DNA from 2 places in the Paenibacillus sp. FSL R5-0473 genome. Region 2 is predicted to be linked to the other one. Evidence: riboswitches for the same ligand, from Rfam matches in the RefSeq annotation. Region 2 holds a riboswitch; the other holds the start of a gene.

Region 1 (8,838 bases), 4.8 Mb from region 2:
AAGGTATTGCTGTTTCTGACAGCATTCAACTCGGAATCATGGTCGAAATTCCTTCGACTGCAGTTCTGGCGGATCAATTTGCCAAAGAAGTGGATTTCTTCAGTATCGGAACGAACGATCTGATTCAATACACGATGGCTGCTGACCGCATGAACGAACGAGTGGCTTACCTGTATCAACCTTACAACCCAGCCATTTTGCGTTTGGTTAAAATGGTTATCGATGCAGCGCATCGTGAAGGCAAATGGGTTGGCATGTGTGGTGAGATGGCAGGAGACGAAACAGCAATTCCATTGCTGCTTGGTCTTGGATTGGATGAGTTCAGCATGAGCGCAACCTCCATTCTGCCAGCTCGTAGTCAGATCACCAAGCTGTCCCGTGCGGATATGCAGGAACTGGCTGCTAAAGCTCTGGATATGCAAACGGCTGAACAAGTCGTTGAATTGGTTCAAAGCATTCAAGCGTAATTTTGCCGGGGTTTCCTCCGGATTTGAGGTTTTTTCTTTTTCCGATAATGAGCTGCATTGATGTAGCGATTTTGCCGGTATCCGCGATTCATTGTGGATATCGGCTTTTTTTGTTATAAACGTTGAGAAATACTCTAACAGGATGATGGTGAGCTGTAAGATTGACATCAGTAAAAGGGAAGGCAACACAAAAAGCTCTTGCTGATTGGAACATCAGCAAGAGCTTTCGTGATAACAATGATTTGATTAACTGCAAGCGCAGTTCAGTACAGGTTTGCGAGCGGCGGTGGTTTCATCCAGACGAGTGACCGGTGTTCCGTAAGGTGCGTTGAGTACCAATTCTGGTGTCTCTTCCGCTTCTTTGGCAATCCGTATCATCGTATCAATGAACCCATCCAACGTTTCTTTACTTTCGGTTTCTGTCGGCTCGATCATGATGCATTCCTCCACGTTGAGCGGGAAGTACACCGTAGGCGGGTGATATCCAAAATCAAGCAATCGTTTGGCAACATCAAGTGTGCGCACACCGTATTGCTTCAAACCCCGACCAGACATGACAAATTCATGTTTACATACGCCTGGATACGGAATCTCGTAGTAAGGTGCGAGACGGGCCATCATATAATTAGCATTCAGTACCGCGCATTCAGAGACTCGGCGTAACCCTTCCGGTCCATAGGTGCGAATGTAGGCATAGGCACGTACCAGAATACCGAAGTTGCCGTAGTAGGCTTTCACCCGACCAATGGATTGATCGCCTTCACGATCGAATGCATACATACCGTCATCATTTTTGATAACCATGGGCTTAGGCAGGAACGGAACCAGGCGATTCTTCACACCAACTGGTCCGGCACCTGGTCCACCACCGCCATGAGGCGTACTCATCGTTTTGTGCAAGTTCAGATGCACCACGTCAAAGCCCATATCACCTGGACGGGTAATGCCCATAATGGCATTGGAGTTGGCTCCGTCGTAATACAACAAGCCACCAGCCTGGTGTACGATGGATGCAATCTCCTGAATGTCTTTCTCGAACAAACCAAGTGTATTCGGGTTTGTCAGCATCAATGCTGCTGTATCGGAGCCAACGGCTGCACGGAGTGCGTCCAGATCGACCAGTCCGTCTGCGCGGGATGGAATCGTCACAGTTTCAAATCCTGCAACGGTTGCACTTGCCGGGTTGGTACCATGCGAAGAATCGGGCACGATGACTTTGGTACGTTGTTCGCCACGACCTTCGTGGTAGGCACGAATCATCATAAGTCCAGTCCATTCTCCATGGGCACCAGCTGCTGGTTGCAAGGTCACAGCGTCCATACCTGTCAGACCTGCAAGGTCGTTTTGCAACGTATATAACAGTTCTAGTGCACCTTGAATGCTGGATTCATGCTGGTACGGATGGATTTTGGCGAATCCATTATAACGAGCAACATCCTCATTGATCTTTGGATTGTATTTCATCGTACAAGAGCCCAGTGGATAGAATCCGTTATCTACGCCGAAGTTGCGACGGGATAGCGCGGTATAGTGTCGAATAACATCTACCTCAAACACTTCCGGCAGTGCCGCTGCTTCCGAACGGAGCATTTCCCGGGGAATCAACGTATCGGCAGCCTGGCGAGGAACGTCACATTGTGGCAAGGAATAAGCGACACGTCCAGGGCTGCTGAGTTCAAAAATCAATGATTGTTCCGAAGCAGGAGATAAGGTCTGTGCACTAAATGTTGTATCCTTCTCAGGTTGAACCGAAGTGGAGACAGGGGTACCTGTTTCCGATTGTCCTTGTACCGATGTTGTCGTTGTCGTCGTCGTTTCCTGAGTCACAGCGATCCCTCCAATGCTCGTGCGAATTCGTCAATCTCTTCCTTACTGCGTCGTTCGGTAACAGCAATCAGCATATGTCCGGCAAGCTCAGGATAATCACGTCCAAGTTCATAGCCACCAATAAAGCCTGCATCCAGCAGTTTCAACTGAAGAGCATCCACGTCTGTTCCTTCAGGAAGCTTAATCACAAATTCATTAAATGTTGGTGCATTAAAAGTAAGGCTAACTCCAGGAATTGCAGTTAATGTATTCAGGGTGTAATGACCCTTTTGCAAATTCAGATCCGCGACATCGATCATACCCTGTTTACCCATGATGGACATATACACAGATGCGCTGAGTGCAAGCAAAGCTTGGTTGGAACAGATGTTGGATGTCGCCTTTTCGCGGCGGATATGCTGTTCACGTGCTTGCAGTGTGAGTACAAAACCACGTTTGCCGTTGCGATCCGTGGTCTGGCCTACAATTCGGCCAGGAATTCGGCGCATATGAGGCTGGGACACGGCGAAATATCCGCATGTCGGGCCGCCGAGTGAAGCGGCGATGCCAAGGGGTTGCGCATCACCTACAACGATGTCGGCACCCAGCTTGCCTGGGGCTTCCAGCAGACCCAGCGATAGCGGGTTTGCACTTACAACGAGCAGGCCCTTGTGCGCATGCACGAGGTCGGCAGCCTGCTTCACATTTTCCACAGCACCAAAAAAGTTCGGACTCTGGATCATGACAGCAGCGGTATCGTCCGATATGGCGGCTTGCAGGGCATCCCAATCAGTGACGCCATCCTTATAACCAATCTCGACAATCTCCAGACGGAGTCCGTGCGCATACGCCTGCAATACCTGACGGGCTTCCGGATGAACGGTACGGGATACGATGAGCTGTTTGCGACGAGTTGCCGCTGCGGCCAAATTACCGGCTTCCGCAAAAGCTGTTGCGCCGTCATACATACTGGCATTGGCTACAGCCATACCGGTTAATTCACAGATGTAGGATTGAAATTCGAAAATGGCCTGTAGTTCACCTTGGCTGATCTCAGGCTGATAAGGTGTGTAGGCAGTGTAGAACTCGGAACGGGAAATGACATGATTGATGACGGAAGGAACATGATGATCGTATATGCCTGCGCCGAGGAAGCTGGCGTGTGTTTCGAAATTGGCGTTGGCGCCGGCTTGTTTGGACATGTGACGTGTCAGCGCATATTCATCGAGTTTGGAGGATACAGGTAGCTCGCCCTGATAACGAATCTCTTTTGGAATGTCCTGAAACAGATCTTCCAGCGTATCCACACCGATGGTTGCGAGCATGGCGCTCTGATCTTGTTCAGTCATGGGAATGTAACGGTGCTTGCTCATGCTTGATCAGCTCCTTGAGTAGGTGTCTTCGACGTACGTGTCCGTTTATGAAAAGGGGTCTTCACGACCTCGGCTTTTAGTTTCTTGCCGCGGATCTCAATCTCAAGCGGGGTTCCCAGCGCAGCGTATTTGCTGTCGATGAGGGCAAGCCCCAGATTACGCTTCAATGTAGGTGATTGCGTGCCTGTTGTCACTTCACCAATCTGTACGCCTTCGGCGTAAATCGGATAGTGGGGGCGGGGAATACCGCGCTCCAACACTTCGATGCCGACCAGTTTGCGGGCGGGCCCGTCAGTTTTTTGCTGTAACAAGGCTTCGTGTCCGATAAAAGGTCCGGCATTCAGCTTCACAAACATGCCAACGCCAGCTTCAAGCGGAGAGATAGTTGCCGACAATTCCTGTCCATACAGAGGGAGCTTTGCTTCAAAGCGCAGTGTATCCCGAGCACCGAGGCCTGTCGGTACAAGTCCGTGACCTTCACCGGCTTGCATTAATCCATTCCAGACCACAGCAGCCTGGTCCGCAGGAACATATAGTTCAAAGCCATCTTCACCGGTATATCCGGTACGGGACAACAGTAATTTTACTCCACATACTTCAGCATCCTGCACAAAACGAAACGGTTCAATCGAGCTTACATCCGTATCTGTAACTTTCCCGATAATATCTACAGCCAGTGGACCTTGCAAGGCGAGCAGCGCCGTTTGCTCCGAATCGTTGGTCATACTTACGCCGGGGATCAAGTGCTCTTGCAGCCACGCCCAATCCTTGTCGATGTTGGAGGCGTTAACCACAAGCATATAATGCTGATCTTCCAGCTTATACACGAGCAGATCATCCACCACACCGCCATCTGGATAACACATCAGGGTGTACTGGGCTTGACCGGGAACTAGCGTGGTCACATCATTAGTCATCATTTGTTGCAAAAAAACTTCAGCCTGCTCACCCTGTACCGTGAATTCGCCCATATGGGATACATCGAACAGTCCCGCGCGCTCGCGTACCGCTTCATGTTCTTTCTGGATTCCGCTAAATTGTACCGGAAGCTCCCAGCCTCCAAAATCAATGCACCGTACGCCTTCGTATTGCTGATATAGTGGGAAGAGTGGTGTTCTAAGCAAATCGGACATCAAATCACCTCGTCATGGGCCGTGAGCCGGCCGGATATACAATCGTGGATCAATGAACCAGGGTATTTTTAAATTTTTAGCTAGATATTTTCATCACATAAGTATGGTAAGGGCAGCTATGGCAGCGCCGTTCTACATCCTGTTTTTCGTTTTTTGGGAAAAAGGAAAAGGACAGGCCAAAGAATCGGCATGCCAAGTAGCACGCTGTATTCTAAGGCTCTGTCCCTTGTACCTGAGAGTTACCCCGCTACGTTGTGCAGCAGGTTTCCCCTTGGGTGATCATAACGCCCGCACAGGGCGAATAGATGCTCTCCAGAGTTGCGTCCCGTAAAAGTCCTTTTGCCTGAGAGATTCACCCCCGCTTATCGGTGGTTTACTCCTTCGGCGTTACCTCATGTACATCCCGAATCGGGTGTCACGGGTAATCTCTCCCTTTACATTCATCCGCGGGTATAACATAGTCCAATAAACACATTTACTCCTCTCATTAAAACGTGAATCCACTACCGATGTCAAGAACGATATCATAGATAATGATTTAAAACCGAATATTTAATTTAGTTTTTATGTTATTGTTCGTGTATTTATAAAGAGTACGCTTACTATTCTAATATTCACCAGTATATGAAGAAAGAGTGTAATCCGGTTACAGGATTTAGAGGTGTTCAGCAAATAAATTGTGAGGTATCTTGACATTTGATTCAAAAATGTCATACGCTATGTTCTGGGAAAAAGGTTAAGGTCAAAGAACGCATGCACTCATTTAATGAAAAGCGAGGCGGATATCGATGAGCGAATTGAAAAGTGATTTCCTGTACAGTGAAGAGCACGAATGGGTGCAAACCGTAGGGGAGGATACTGTACGTATTGGCATTACCGAGTTCGCGCAGCATCAGCTGGGTGACATTGTGTTTGTGGAATTGCCTGACCTTGAAACCAATGTAAAAGCAGAGGACAGCATTGGAACGATCGAATCGGTCAAAACGGTGTCGGACTTGTTCTCTCCCGTCACAGGTTCAATTATTGCAGTGAATGATTCGTTGCAGGACTCCCCTGAACTTGTGAACAGCTCTCCTTACGAGGAAGGCTGGATGATTGAGATCCGTGTTGAGGGAGAACTGACAGCAGCATTGTCTACATTGATGAATGCAGACGCGTATCGGAAACATACGGAAGAATAGTTTTAACGAACTTGTACTTATTAACATATATTTTATAACCAAATGAAATGAGCTTCATATTGTTTTGACCTGTGTGAGCCGGATGCTTGCACAGGTTTTTTGTGCTTTAAAAGAATGGTTTTGAATGTGGATTGTAACAGATTGTGGATGTGAATCACCTGATTGGACCAAGCTATAGGTTAGAAAATGATTCTGGAAATGATAAAAGTCATAGGCGAAAAAAGTCTTGTGTACCAATGGGTTCAGCCATTATGCATCAATTAAAACGATTACATAACCTAATGTTGTCATCATTGTTCATGACGAAAGTACGCTTTCATTTCATTGAACAGGAGAGCATTCTCGCTTAGGATTACAGCAGGGGAGAAATGATACCCCTTTCATAAATCATAATCACTTGATCCAAGGAGGATAATACAATGAGTAATTTGGACCAATCGTCCAATTCCAAAGGTGGGCTACGGGTTGGTGTTCAGCGTTTTGGCCGATTCCTGAGTGGTATGGTCATGCCAAATATGGGAGCGTTCATCGCCTGGGGATTAATTACGGCTCTGTTCATTCCAACAGGCTGGTTCCCTAACGAGACGCTTGCACAGCTAGTTGATCCGATGATCAAATATTTGCTGCCACTGTTAATTGGTTACACCGGAGGTACGATGGTGCATGGTCAGCGTGGTGGTGTCGTCGGTGCCATTATGACCATCGGGGTCATCGTGGGTAGTGATATCCCGATGTTCCTCGGTGCCATGATTGCCGGACCACTGGCAGCATGGATTATCAAAAAGTTCGATAAATCCATTGAAGGTAAAGTTAAAGCCGGATTTGAAATGCTTGTTAACAACTTCTCAGCCGGTATTATTGGCGGGATCTTGGGGATTTTTGCGCTACTGGGCATCGGGCCTGCTGTAGAAGCGATTAGCAAAGTATTATCTGCCGGTGTACAGGGCTTAATGAATCTTGGTTTGCTGCCGCTGGTCAACCTAATCATTGAACCAGGTAAAGTATTGTTCCTGAACAATGCAATCAACCACGGGATTCTTACACCAATTGCAACAGATCAAGCGAGAGAATTAGGAAAATCCGTATTATACATGCTTGAATCAAACCCGGGTCCGGGACTTGGTATCTTACTTGCTTACTGTTTCTTCGGACGCGGAATGGCCAAATCTTCTGCACCGGGTGCCGTAATCATTCATTTCTTCGGGGGAATTCATGAGATCTACTTCCCTTACATTCTGATGAGACCGATTCTGATTCTTGCCGCAATTGCGGGTGGCGTCGCAGGTACATTAACATTCATGCTCACCGGAGCAGGACTTGTTTCAGCACCATCACCGGGTAGTATTATCGCGTATTTCTTCTTAACACCAAAAGGTGGATACCTGCCGATGTTCGCAGGGGTGCTTGTAGCAGCCGTCGTTTCTTTCCTGGTTGCAGCAGTGTTGCTGAAAACGGGTAAACAAAAGGACGAAGATCTGGAGTCCGCATCCAGTCGGATGAAAGACATGAAGAGTCAAGGAACCCTGCCAAACGCTGGTATTACGGCTAATCAACGTGAAGCAGACAGAGCCGCAGATATGGCTTCTTCTACCGTCAAAACAGACGTGAAGAAAATTGTCTTCTCCTGTGATGCAGGCATGGGGTCAAGTGCCATGGGTGCTTCCATTCTACGCAAGAAGATGAAGGCAGAGGGGATTGACGTAACGGTGACCAATACGGCTATCAGTGATATCCCGCCGGATGCAGACGTGGTGATCACACAACAAGTATTGACCGATCGTGCCCGCTCCGTTGCACCGAATGCAGAACATATATCCATCGACAACTTCCTAAAAAGCCCGGAATACGATGCGCTCGTTGAACGTCTAAAGTAATTGCACGCATTTGTTTTCCCTGAGCCGGAGGCTGAGATATGAGTATTACCAAAAGACAACGTGAAATCGTGGAGTTTCTGCTAGAGCATCCACATGAAGTAACTGCCGGCGAAATCGCCGTTGAAGTAAAGGTCAGTACCCGAACGGTTCACCGTGAGCTGCAAATGATTGAACAATGGCTTGAACCTTTGGGCATGAGGCTGGAAAAAAAATCAGGAACCGGTATCCGAATCGATGCCAGTTCCGATGATCTGGCTGTATTGCGCCAGCAACTAGAGGGTAAAGAATATGTAGAGTTTACGCCAGAAGAGCGTAAGCTCTTCATGCTTTGCATCCTGCTGGATGAACCGGAGCCTGTAAAGTTACTCGCCTTGGCTTCGGATCTGAAAGTGACCGTATCCACCGTAACCACTGATCTGGACGATCTGGAGTCACGGATTCGTCAGGCGGGACTAAAGCTGGTTCGCAGACGTGGATATGGCGTCAAGATTAATGGAAGTGAGACGATTCATCGCACAGCCATAGCTGCACTTGCTCTCGAATTTTTGGATGAATCCGACCTGTTCGGAAGACAACCTGAACAAGGGGGCTCCATCGTAAACCAAAAATTGTTGGATATGATTGGACATGGTGATGTACTTACGGTCGAAAATGCGTTATGGCAACCAGATATCGAATGGCTGGAGAACATCCCGGAACGCCAATACATGAAGTTGCTGATTCAATTATCCGTAGCGGTTGTACGTATTCGTAAAGGCTTTGGCATTGGCCGTATACCTCCCCTGGAGAACAAGGGAGATGAAGTCGCAGAGCAGGATGAGATGAAGGTTCCACCTTATATGGCTTCCCGCTTGTGTGGTGTGTTATCGACCCAGCTGGGGCTGACATTCTCCCAAGATGAGCAAGCTTATTTTCACAGACTATTAGTTGAGACAGAGCAGCGGATTCATTCTTCGCGGCTGTTGCCAATAGACGATTTAATTTTACTGGATAGGGTACATTCA
Region 2 (8,838 bases):
AATGATCAGATGACGAAACGGTTGCTTTCAGAGCAACAGGCACAGCAGCAGGCTGGTCCTCCCTACGAGCTTCAGAACGTACCGGGCCGGAGCGTCTGATCCAGATGCAAAGCGCACCCAGAGTCAGTGTTACACCACCGATTACGGCGAGCAACATCGCATCCCGGCCAATTCCGTTTCCTCCGAGCACAAGGTTCATCATCCCTTCTACGGCATAAGTCGCTGGCGGATAATGACCGATCCCTTGGTAGAAGTCAGGCATTACATCTCGCGGAATCGTTGATCCCGAGGACAGCATCAGCAGAGGCAACAGCGCACTGTTTAACCAAGCCCCAGCATTGCCAAGCAACAACAAGCTCAACTGAGCCATGAGTATAAAAGATATGGTGACCAGCAACTGGAACAGCCATAACATGAACCAACCGGCTGCTGACGATACCCCCATAACGTGCATCATCCCCGACCCAACGAGCGAGACAATAAATGCAGCACCAACATTAACGATGTTGCGCGCCCAGAAACGCTCCCATTTCCCTGCCCTGTTACTCAGTTCACCAGATACTTTCTGCAGATTCATGCCAAGCAACATCGCTCCAGTAAACGTAGCCGTTACAATCAACATCGGTACCATGGAAAAAGAAAAATTATCAACAGGATTCAGTCGCTCCACTTCTGCCTCCACGCGTGAAGACAACCCAAGCGCCAGCGCATCGGACTGATCAGCAGTCATACCGGACTGATTCAGCACTCCGCGAATGCCATTCTCTTGTACTTCACGGTTCAACGTCGCTGTAACTTGTGCGGCTACGTTCTGCATCACACTTTTCACGGTAGCCACGTTTGATTCGTTCATCACATACTTCACTGTCATCGGTTTTGACAAGTCTTCTGCCTGTTGCATGAAACCTGATGGAATCTCAATAATCATGTACACATTCCGATCCGTTAACATCTGTCGTGCTTCTTGCATCGATTCAGATGGTTTGATCTCGAAATTCAGACCTGCCGCCAAAGACTTAGCCACTGGTTCAGCCGCTACCCCATCTTCATTCACGATGGTGACAGCCAATTGAGTCATTCTTTCGTTAACCTGGTCGTATCCGCTAAGCCAGATGATGTTAAAAAAAACCTGAAACAGCACAGCCGTAATTAAACCTACAATGGTGGCTCCGTTTTTCAAAAACAGTAGACTCGTCTGGAAAATACCTTTCATTCTATCCATCTCCTTTAGTTTTGTTTCGCTCTTTTATATATCGTATTGATATATGACAGTTGTTAATATATCTAATCGATATATAAATCGTCAATGTTTTTTTGTTTTTCTTCGTTGGAAAAAGACAAAAAAAGCCGATACATCTCTTCACCAGGAAGATTTGTACCGGCTTTTCATATCAATCCGATTTATGCCTTAGTTTGTACGTCATTTTCAGCAGGGGACTCAGCCTCAGGCTCGGCACGCTTTGCCTTTGGTTTAGCCAACTTCTGCATCATTTTGCGGCCGGTAGGTGTCTGGGCCAGTCCACCTTGGGCTGTCTCCCGGTGACGGCTCGGCATCGCACTGCCTACTTCCAGCATGACATCGATGACTTCGTCTGACGGAATGGCACTACGCACTCCGGCCAGGGCCATGTCAGCCGCAGCCAGCGCCGTAACTGCACCCAGTCCATTACGGACGATGCATGGGATTTCAACAAGGCCTGCGACCGGATCGCAGATAAGGCCCAGTGTATTTTTTAACGCCAAACCAACGGCATGAACGACCTGTTCCGGTGTACCTCCACGCAGTTCAACCATGGCACCCGCAGCCATGCCGATAGCGGAACCCACTTCCGCCTGACAGCCACCCTCGGCTCCGGAGATAAATGAATTGTTCGCGATAACATAACCAATTGCTCCCGCACAGAACAACCCGTTCACCAAATGTTCGTCCGTCCAGCCAAATCGCTCCTGTGAACTGATAAACACACCCGGGATGATGCCGCAGGAACCGGCTGTTGGTGTAGCCACGATCCGACCCATGGAGGCATTCACTTCAGATACACACAGGGCATACGCCATGGCAAGTGCGGAAGCATCTCCTGAGCAAGTCTCACCCTTGCGAATGTACTCGGCCATTTTTTTGCCGTCTCCACCTGTTAATCCACTGCGTGATGTTGTATCTTCCGTTAACCCTTTGCGTACCGCTTCCTTCATCACCTGATAATATTCAGACATCTGCTTCACAACATCCGCTTCCGGTGTATTGGTCTCCTGAACTTGCTCCTCGATCATCAGCTGAGCAATGGTTTTGGATTCCGCTGTACAGATCGTATTCAGTTCGTGCAAATGTTTAAACCGCATCCGAATCAACTCCTCTCTTCAAATCAATGACACGAATGTCCAGCACATGATCGAGTTCCCTTAGACGCTTGAGCATATCAGGATTAGGCACACCATCCATTTCCATCGCGGTAAGCGCTTCGCCATCACGGGCTTTCCGGTCCACCTGCATGTACCCGATGTTAACCCCGGATGAACTGATCGTGGACGTTACCGATGCAAGCACCCCTGCTTTGTCTGCATGTCGCAGAACGAGTGTTGGAAACTCACCACTAATCTGAACACGAAAATCATTCATCGAATGCACCGATACGCTTCCACCACCAATGGATGCACCGATTAAGGAGCAGGCACGTTCTCCATGCCACAACTCAATTTTGACCGTATTTGGATGAGGAGCAGGTAGGCCACTTGTATAAAACTCAACCTCCATGCCCGCTTCCTCTGCGTATTGCTCTGCATCCGGGATACGCGGATCGTCTGTGACATAATCCAGCAGACCACCGATCAGTGCCAGATCTGTTCCGTGCCCCTGATACGTATCTGCAAATGAACCGTACAGCGTCAGCCGGGCACGATCTGGCGTACATCCTAGCCACTGTCGAGCAATTCTCCCTAACCTTGCCGCTCCAGCTGTATGTGAACTTGAAGGCCCCGTCATCGATGGACCAATAATTGAGAAAACATCTTTAAATCGCACTTGTAACCCTCCATTATTAATCATGATTCATATTTGTAAAATGTATTCGTCATTTCGATCCAGGAGTTTCATCTACAATGTCCCTTTTTTTGGATATGATGACATCAAAAAAGGACAGAAGAAGGCCTTAGGCCCTCTCTCTGTCCTCGATACCTGAGAGTTTCACGATCAGCAGTGTCTCACGACAAGGGTGCACTGCCTGCGATTACAGACAAGTTCACCGGGCTGACTGATCATATACCCCTTGGGTGGCGCAGTTCGCGCACTCTCCAGAGTTGCGTCCAACGATGGTACATTTACCTGAGAGATTAACCACTGCGCCGGGTGCGCAGCAGCTTGCTCCTTCGGTGCCTGAGCACTAGCCATTGTGCTCGGCTAATCCAGGTCTCTCCCGCTCGTTATCATCCGCTGTATTATCTTAATTCGATTCGAATTGGTATATTTCTAAATTTTTGATCAAGTATACCCATAGAGTAATGTACAACATCATATATGTCAACAAAAGTAACGTGTAATTATCATAAGTTCGATGTCTATTTTAACTGAAACGAATAGCATTCAGATTTCTCACTTCCGCTGAGGCACTCGTGACGTTGCTAGTTGTCGTAAATTGGATACTTATCGTGTATGCATTAGTCGTTGTAGTCGGGGATGTATCCACGTAAGTGTTGGAGGAAAGAAACCTCAACGTTCCCGAAGCATTACCGGTTCGTGAGAGTTGCAATTGATTAATTAACACTCCGTTACGTCTCAGATTAATGTTATACGCAATACTCCAGTTAGACCCTACAACTATTGCTACTTGTGTACTATTATCGATTTTCACGCGTTGACCTGCCACTACAGGTACATTAAGTGTCTGAATCGTCGTTTCAGCTACTAATGAAAGACCCAACGCCGTGGTCTGGCTATCAGCAAACAAGGAAGAATCCGCAGGGGCAGAAGCTGCTGTCGATCCAGTAGCTCCTGTTGCGCCAGTGAATCCGGTCGCTCCCGTTGCTCCCGTTACACCAGCCGTACCGGTTGTTCCCGTCACGCCTGTCGCACCTGTAGCCCCAGTGAATCCGGTCGCTCCCGTTGCTCCCGTTACACCAGCCGTACCGGTTGTTCCCGTCACGCCTGTCGCACCTGTAGCCCCAGTGACTCCGGTCGCTCCCGTTGCTCCCGTTACTCCGGCCGTCCCGGTTGTCCCTGTTACGCCTGTCGCACCAGTTGCTCCAGTGACTCCGGTCGTTCCCGTTGCTCCCGTTACTCCGGCCGTCCCGGTTGTTCCGGTCACGCCTGTCGCACCTGTAGCCCCAGTGACTCCGGTCGCTCCCGTTGCTCCCGTTACTCCGGCCGTCCCGGTTGTTCCAGTGACTCCCGTCGTTCCCGTTACGCCTGTAGCACCTGTAACCCCGGTACCTCCAGTTGCCCCTGTTACGCCTGTAACACCAGTGACTCCGGTCGTACCCGTCTGTCCTGTCACCCCCGTATCTCCAGTAAATCCGGTCGCACCCGTTACGCCTGTCGCGCCTGTAACACCAGTACCTCCTGTTGTTCCTGTCAATCCGGTTGTACCTGTAACACCGGTGACCCCTGTCGTTCCCGTCAGTCCTGTCACTCCCGTATCTCCAGTAACTCCAGTCGCTCCCGATACTCCTGTTGCACCTGTGACACCTGTGACACCAGTGACTCCAGTCGTTCCTGTTACGCCTGTCGCACCTGTAACCCCAGTACCTCCGGTCGTCCCCGTTACGCCTGTCGCACCTGTAACCCCAGTACCTCCGGTCGTCCCTGTTACGCCTGTCGCACCTGTAACCCCAGTACCTCCGGTCGTCCCCGTTACGCTTGTCGCACCTGTAACACCAGTGACTCCCGTCGTTCCTGTCATGCCTGTTGCACCTGTAACCCCAGTATCTCCAGTCGTTCCGGTTACACCTGTCGCACCTGTAACACCAGTGACTCCCGTCGTCCCCGTCTGTCCTGTCGCTCCCGTATCTCCAGTGACTCCGGTCGTCCCCGTCTGTCCTGTCGCACCTGTTATACCAGTGACTCCTGTTGCTCCCGTCAATCCGGTTGCACCTGTAACACCAGTATCTCCAGTCGCCCCTGTTACGCCTGTTGCACCTGTAACCCCGGTACCTCCAGTCGTGCCTGTAACACCAGTGACTCCCGTCGTCCCCGTCTGTCCTGTCGCTCCCGTATCTCCAGTAACTCCAGTCGTCCCTGTAACGCCTGTTGCACCTGTAACTCCGGTCGCACCCGTTACGCCTGTCGCGCCTGTAACACCAGTACCTCCTGTTGTTCCTGTTACGCCTGTTGCACCTGTAACACCAGTGACTCCGGTCGTTCCCGTCAGTCCTGTCACTCCCGTATCTCCAGTAACTCCGGTCGTTCCTGTTACTCCGGTTGCACCTGTAACACCAGTGACTCCGGTCACCCCTGTTACACCTGTCGCACCTGTCGCACCTGTTGCACCTGTATTTCCAGTAACTCCGGTCGTCCCTGTCGCACCTGTAACACCAGTGGCTCCTGTCGTTCCTGTTACTCCCGTTGCACCTGTAACACCAGTGACTCCGGTCACCCCTGTTACTCCCGTTGCACCTGTAACACCAGTGACTCCGGTCACCCCTGTTACTCCCGTTGCACCTGTAACACCAGTGACTCCGGTCGTTCCCGTCAGTCCTGTCGCTCCCGTATCTCCAGTACCTCCAGTCGTCCCTGTTACGCCTGTTGCACCTGTAACACCAGTGACTCCGGTCACCCCTGTTACACCTGTCGCACCTGTCGCACCTGTATTTCCAGTAACTCCGGTCGTCCCTGTCGCACCTGTAACACCAGTGGCTCCTGTCGTTCCTGTTACTCCCGTTGCACCTGTAACACCAGTGACTCCGGTCGTTCCCGTCAGTCCTATCGCTCCCGTATCTCCAGTACCTCCAGTCGCCCCTGTTACCCCCGTTGCGCCTGTTACTCCAGTATCTCCAGTCGTTCCCGGTACACCTGTCGTACCAGTTGCCCCAGTCACTCCAGTTATTCCCGTTGCACCTGTAGATCCAGTATCTCCGGTCGTTCCTGTCACGCCTGTTGCACCTGTAACACCGGTGGCTCCAGTTACACCTGAAATACCACCGCTGTATGCCCCCAGTAATTCCTCAGATACGAGACGATGAGCGGTGACCAGTTCTCCATTCTGGTTTTTCCCCCAGACCGAAATCTGCACATCCTCCACAGTAGCATCATCCGTTGTAAAAACAAATTCAAACCCGTCCAAATCCGCATAAAAATCCTTGGTTATTACCTGATTAGGCAAAACATTGAAAAACTCTTCGATATATAATGTACGTACGCCTACCAAATAATATCCTTGAACAAGAACTGTATAAATACTAATTGTATTCCTATTATCCAGCCTTATCGTAATTCTCTGGGTAGGACGCCCATTTCCCGCAACAACATTATTTTCAATGGGGCCTGTTGATAAAACAGCCATACATGGATGCCTCCTCTGCCAGCCTTCGCCGGGTCATGATCATCCTTTATGTATATGTAACAAACAAGTAGATGTCGTCACAACTCATAGAAAATACGCTCATTTTGTACATAGGGTCTACAATACTTGCTGCATAGCTTCGGCATGCGATCTTTCATCCATTCGTGCCTCGACTCATTCGCCATCTGAAAGGCATAATAACCCAGTGTAAAGATCAACATAAACCCTTCCATTAACCGGATATCACGATCCGTCAGTGGTGCGATCTGTTGGGTATAACCGGATAAAAATATGTCACGTTCCTCCCGATTGAACATAAGTGCTGCCCCTCCGGCATCAAAAAGATAATAACCATAACCGTGTAGACAAAAATCAATCATGGAAATTCCCTGCTCCGTTATCAGCAGATTGTTGCGAGTAATATCCCCATGAATGATCCCCCATGTCCCTGCGTGTTGCGGGTATGTTTCTAACTGCTCATTAATGTTCTCAAACGTCTCACGAAGCAGATCAAAGTCTTCCGTTGTAAAAATCCCCAGTCGGACACCTTCCTCTAGCTGCCCTAGCATGACCAAGTTCTCATGGCTATTGCCATATGCCGGCCGCACCTTTGTTCGATCTGTCTGATTCTGCTCACGCCCATATTGATGAAGCATCTGCAGTTGTGCCCCCAGATCATAGATCTGCTCTGTTGTCAGGCGTTCTCCCTGCTGGATGTCCCTTCCCTCAATCCACTCCAGTACTGTACAGCAGATTTCTTTACCCGCTTCACTTTTCCATACCGTGGCCCAGTCTCCCGATACATTCCGTACCGGATGCTGCATGCGCAATGCTGTCGTTGCGTTTAACTCATGAAGCAGGTTCATCTCTGCCTCCAGCGCAGGAAGCGTATGCTGAATGCCGGTCATACTTGCATATGCGGCTTGATGGATACGTAGCAGATACTTCTGCCCACTTGCTTCATCAACGACATGATACGTCAGATTCTCATTATGACGAATATATGAAACGACAGGTTTCTCAATAGTGTAGTTCTGTATAATCTGAGCTGCCATATGGTCGTAAGACATCTGATCCGTAGTGATTATCAACATCTCCTTCGAAGTCATGTAAACGTTCTCTTCACACTAAATATCGTAGCATAATGTTTATCCCGCATACAGAAAATCCCACTAAAATTATAAATTAAAAAAGCACAACCCCCGAACAACCGTCCAGGCACTGTGCTTTCTTTTGTCTCTATTATTTCTCTATCTCTCTGTCTATTGCTCTATGTTACACTCCATGATCCAATTAACCAAAACGACCCATAATGTATTCTTGCGTCAGACGATTGTCCGGGTTCGTGAAAATATGCTCTGTATCCCCGTGCTCAATCATGCTTCCCAGATAGAAATAAGCTGTGTAATCCGAGATTCGTGCCGCCTGCTGCATGTTATGGGTAACAATAACAATCCGTAGCTCCTTCTTGAGCTCGGTAATCAACTCTTCAACTTTACCCGTAGATACCGGGTCAAGTGCAGATGCCGGCTCATCGAGCAGCAGAATCTGTGGTTCAACAGACAAAGCGCGAGCGATACACAGGCGCTGCTGTTGTCCCCCAGAGAGAGACAGAGCTGACTCATGCAGTCTGTCTTTTACTTCGTCCCAGAGCGCAGCACGGCGCAAGCTTTTTTCCACAATTTCATCCAGTGCCTTCTTACTCTTCGTACCGCGGTAGCGGGGGCCAAACGCGATATTGTTGTAGATGGACTTATGAAAAGGATTTGGCTTCTGCCACACCATGCCAATCTTCTGGCGAAGCTTGATTACATCGGTTCCAGGCTCATTCAGGTCGTTACCGTCCATCCAGATATGTCCCTCTGTACGGGAACCGGCAATCTCGTCGTTCATTCGGTTCAGCGACCGGAGGAACGTGGATTTACCGCAACCAGACGGTCCAATAAGAGCCGTTACGCTTGCTTCAGGAAACGTCAGGCTAATCTGCTTGACCGCCTGGAAATGTCCATAATATATGCTTAACTGTTCCGTACCAAAAGGTATGGCCATGTTGGTTCCTCCTTATTTCGAAGCTGTCATGCGGCGGAATACAACCCGACCGATCCAGCGTGCACTTAGATTGAACGCCAGCACGAGAATGACAAGCACGGCGGATGCCCCTGCTGCCACTTCTTTGGAATCTGGCCCAATACCTTCACTATTCACTTTCCAGATATGGACAGCAAGTGTCTCTGCCGGACGGAAAGGATTAAGCGGTGATCTTGGACTCGTCGGATTCCAATCTGTAAAGTCCAATGGTGGACTACTCATACCTGCGGTGAACATCAGCGCTGCTGCTTCACCAAAG

Evidence for each region. A riboswitch is a leader RNA that binds a small molecule or an ion and turns the genes downstream of it on or off. The one in region 2 is predicted to bind glycine.
Region 1: another riboswitch for glycine. It lies ahead of gcvT (glycine cleavage system aminomethyltransferase GcvT); the one in region 2 lies ahead of sdaAB (L-serine ammonia-lyase, iron-sulfur-dependent subunit beta).

Annotation. Positions count from the first base shown of each region.
Region 1 covers NZ_JBBORL010000001.1:612,231-621,068, forward strand. The annotation lists gene ptsP (phosphoenolpyruvate--protein phosphotransferase) at 1-467, shown strand, start outside; gene gcvPB (aminomethyl-transferring glycine dehydrogenase subunit GcvPB) at 714-2,153, opposite strand; gene gcvPA (aminomethyl-transferring glycine dehydrogenase subunit GcvPA) at 2,291-3,646, opposite strand; gene gcvT (glycine cleavage system aminomethyltransferase GcvT) at 3,643-4,779, opposite strand; glycine riboswitch at 4,997-5,097, opposite strand; glycine riboswitch at 5,101-5,223, opposite strand; gene gcvH (glycine cleavage system protein GcvH) at 5,568-5,960, shown strand; gene MKY28_RS02855 (PTS mannitol transporter subunit IICB) at 6,380-7,834, shown strand; gene MKY28_RS02860 (BglG family transcription antiterminator) at 7,873-8,838, shown strand, end outside.
Region 2 covers NZ_JBBORL010000001.1:5,382,389-5,391,226, forward strand. The annotation lists gene MKY28_RS23570 (YhgE/Pip domain-containing protein) at 1-1,213, opposite strand, end outside; gene sdaAA (L-serine ammonia-lyase, iron-sulfur-dependent, subunit alpha) at 1,402-2,340, opposite strand; gene sdaAB (L-serine ammonia-lyase, iron-sulfur-dependent subunit beta) at 2,330-3,019, opposite strand; glycine riboswitch at 3,158-3,294, opposite strand; glycine riboswitch at 3,299-3,423, opposite strand; gene MKY28_RS23585 (hypothetical protein) at 3,558-6,491, opposite strand; gene MKY28_RS23590 (phosphotransferase enzyme family protein) at 6,569-7,600, opposite strand; gene pstB (phosphate ABC transporter ATP-binding protein PstB) at 7,785-8,540, opposite strand; gene pstA (phosphate ABC transporter permease PstA) at 8,553-8,838, opposite strand, start outside.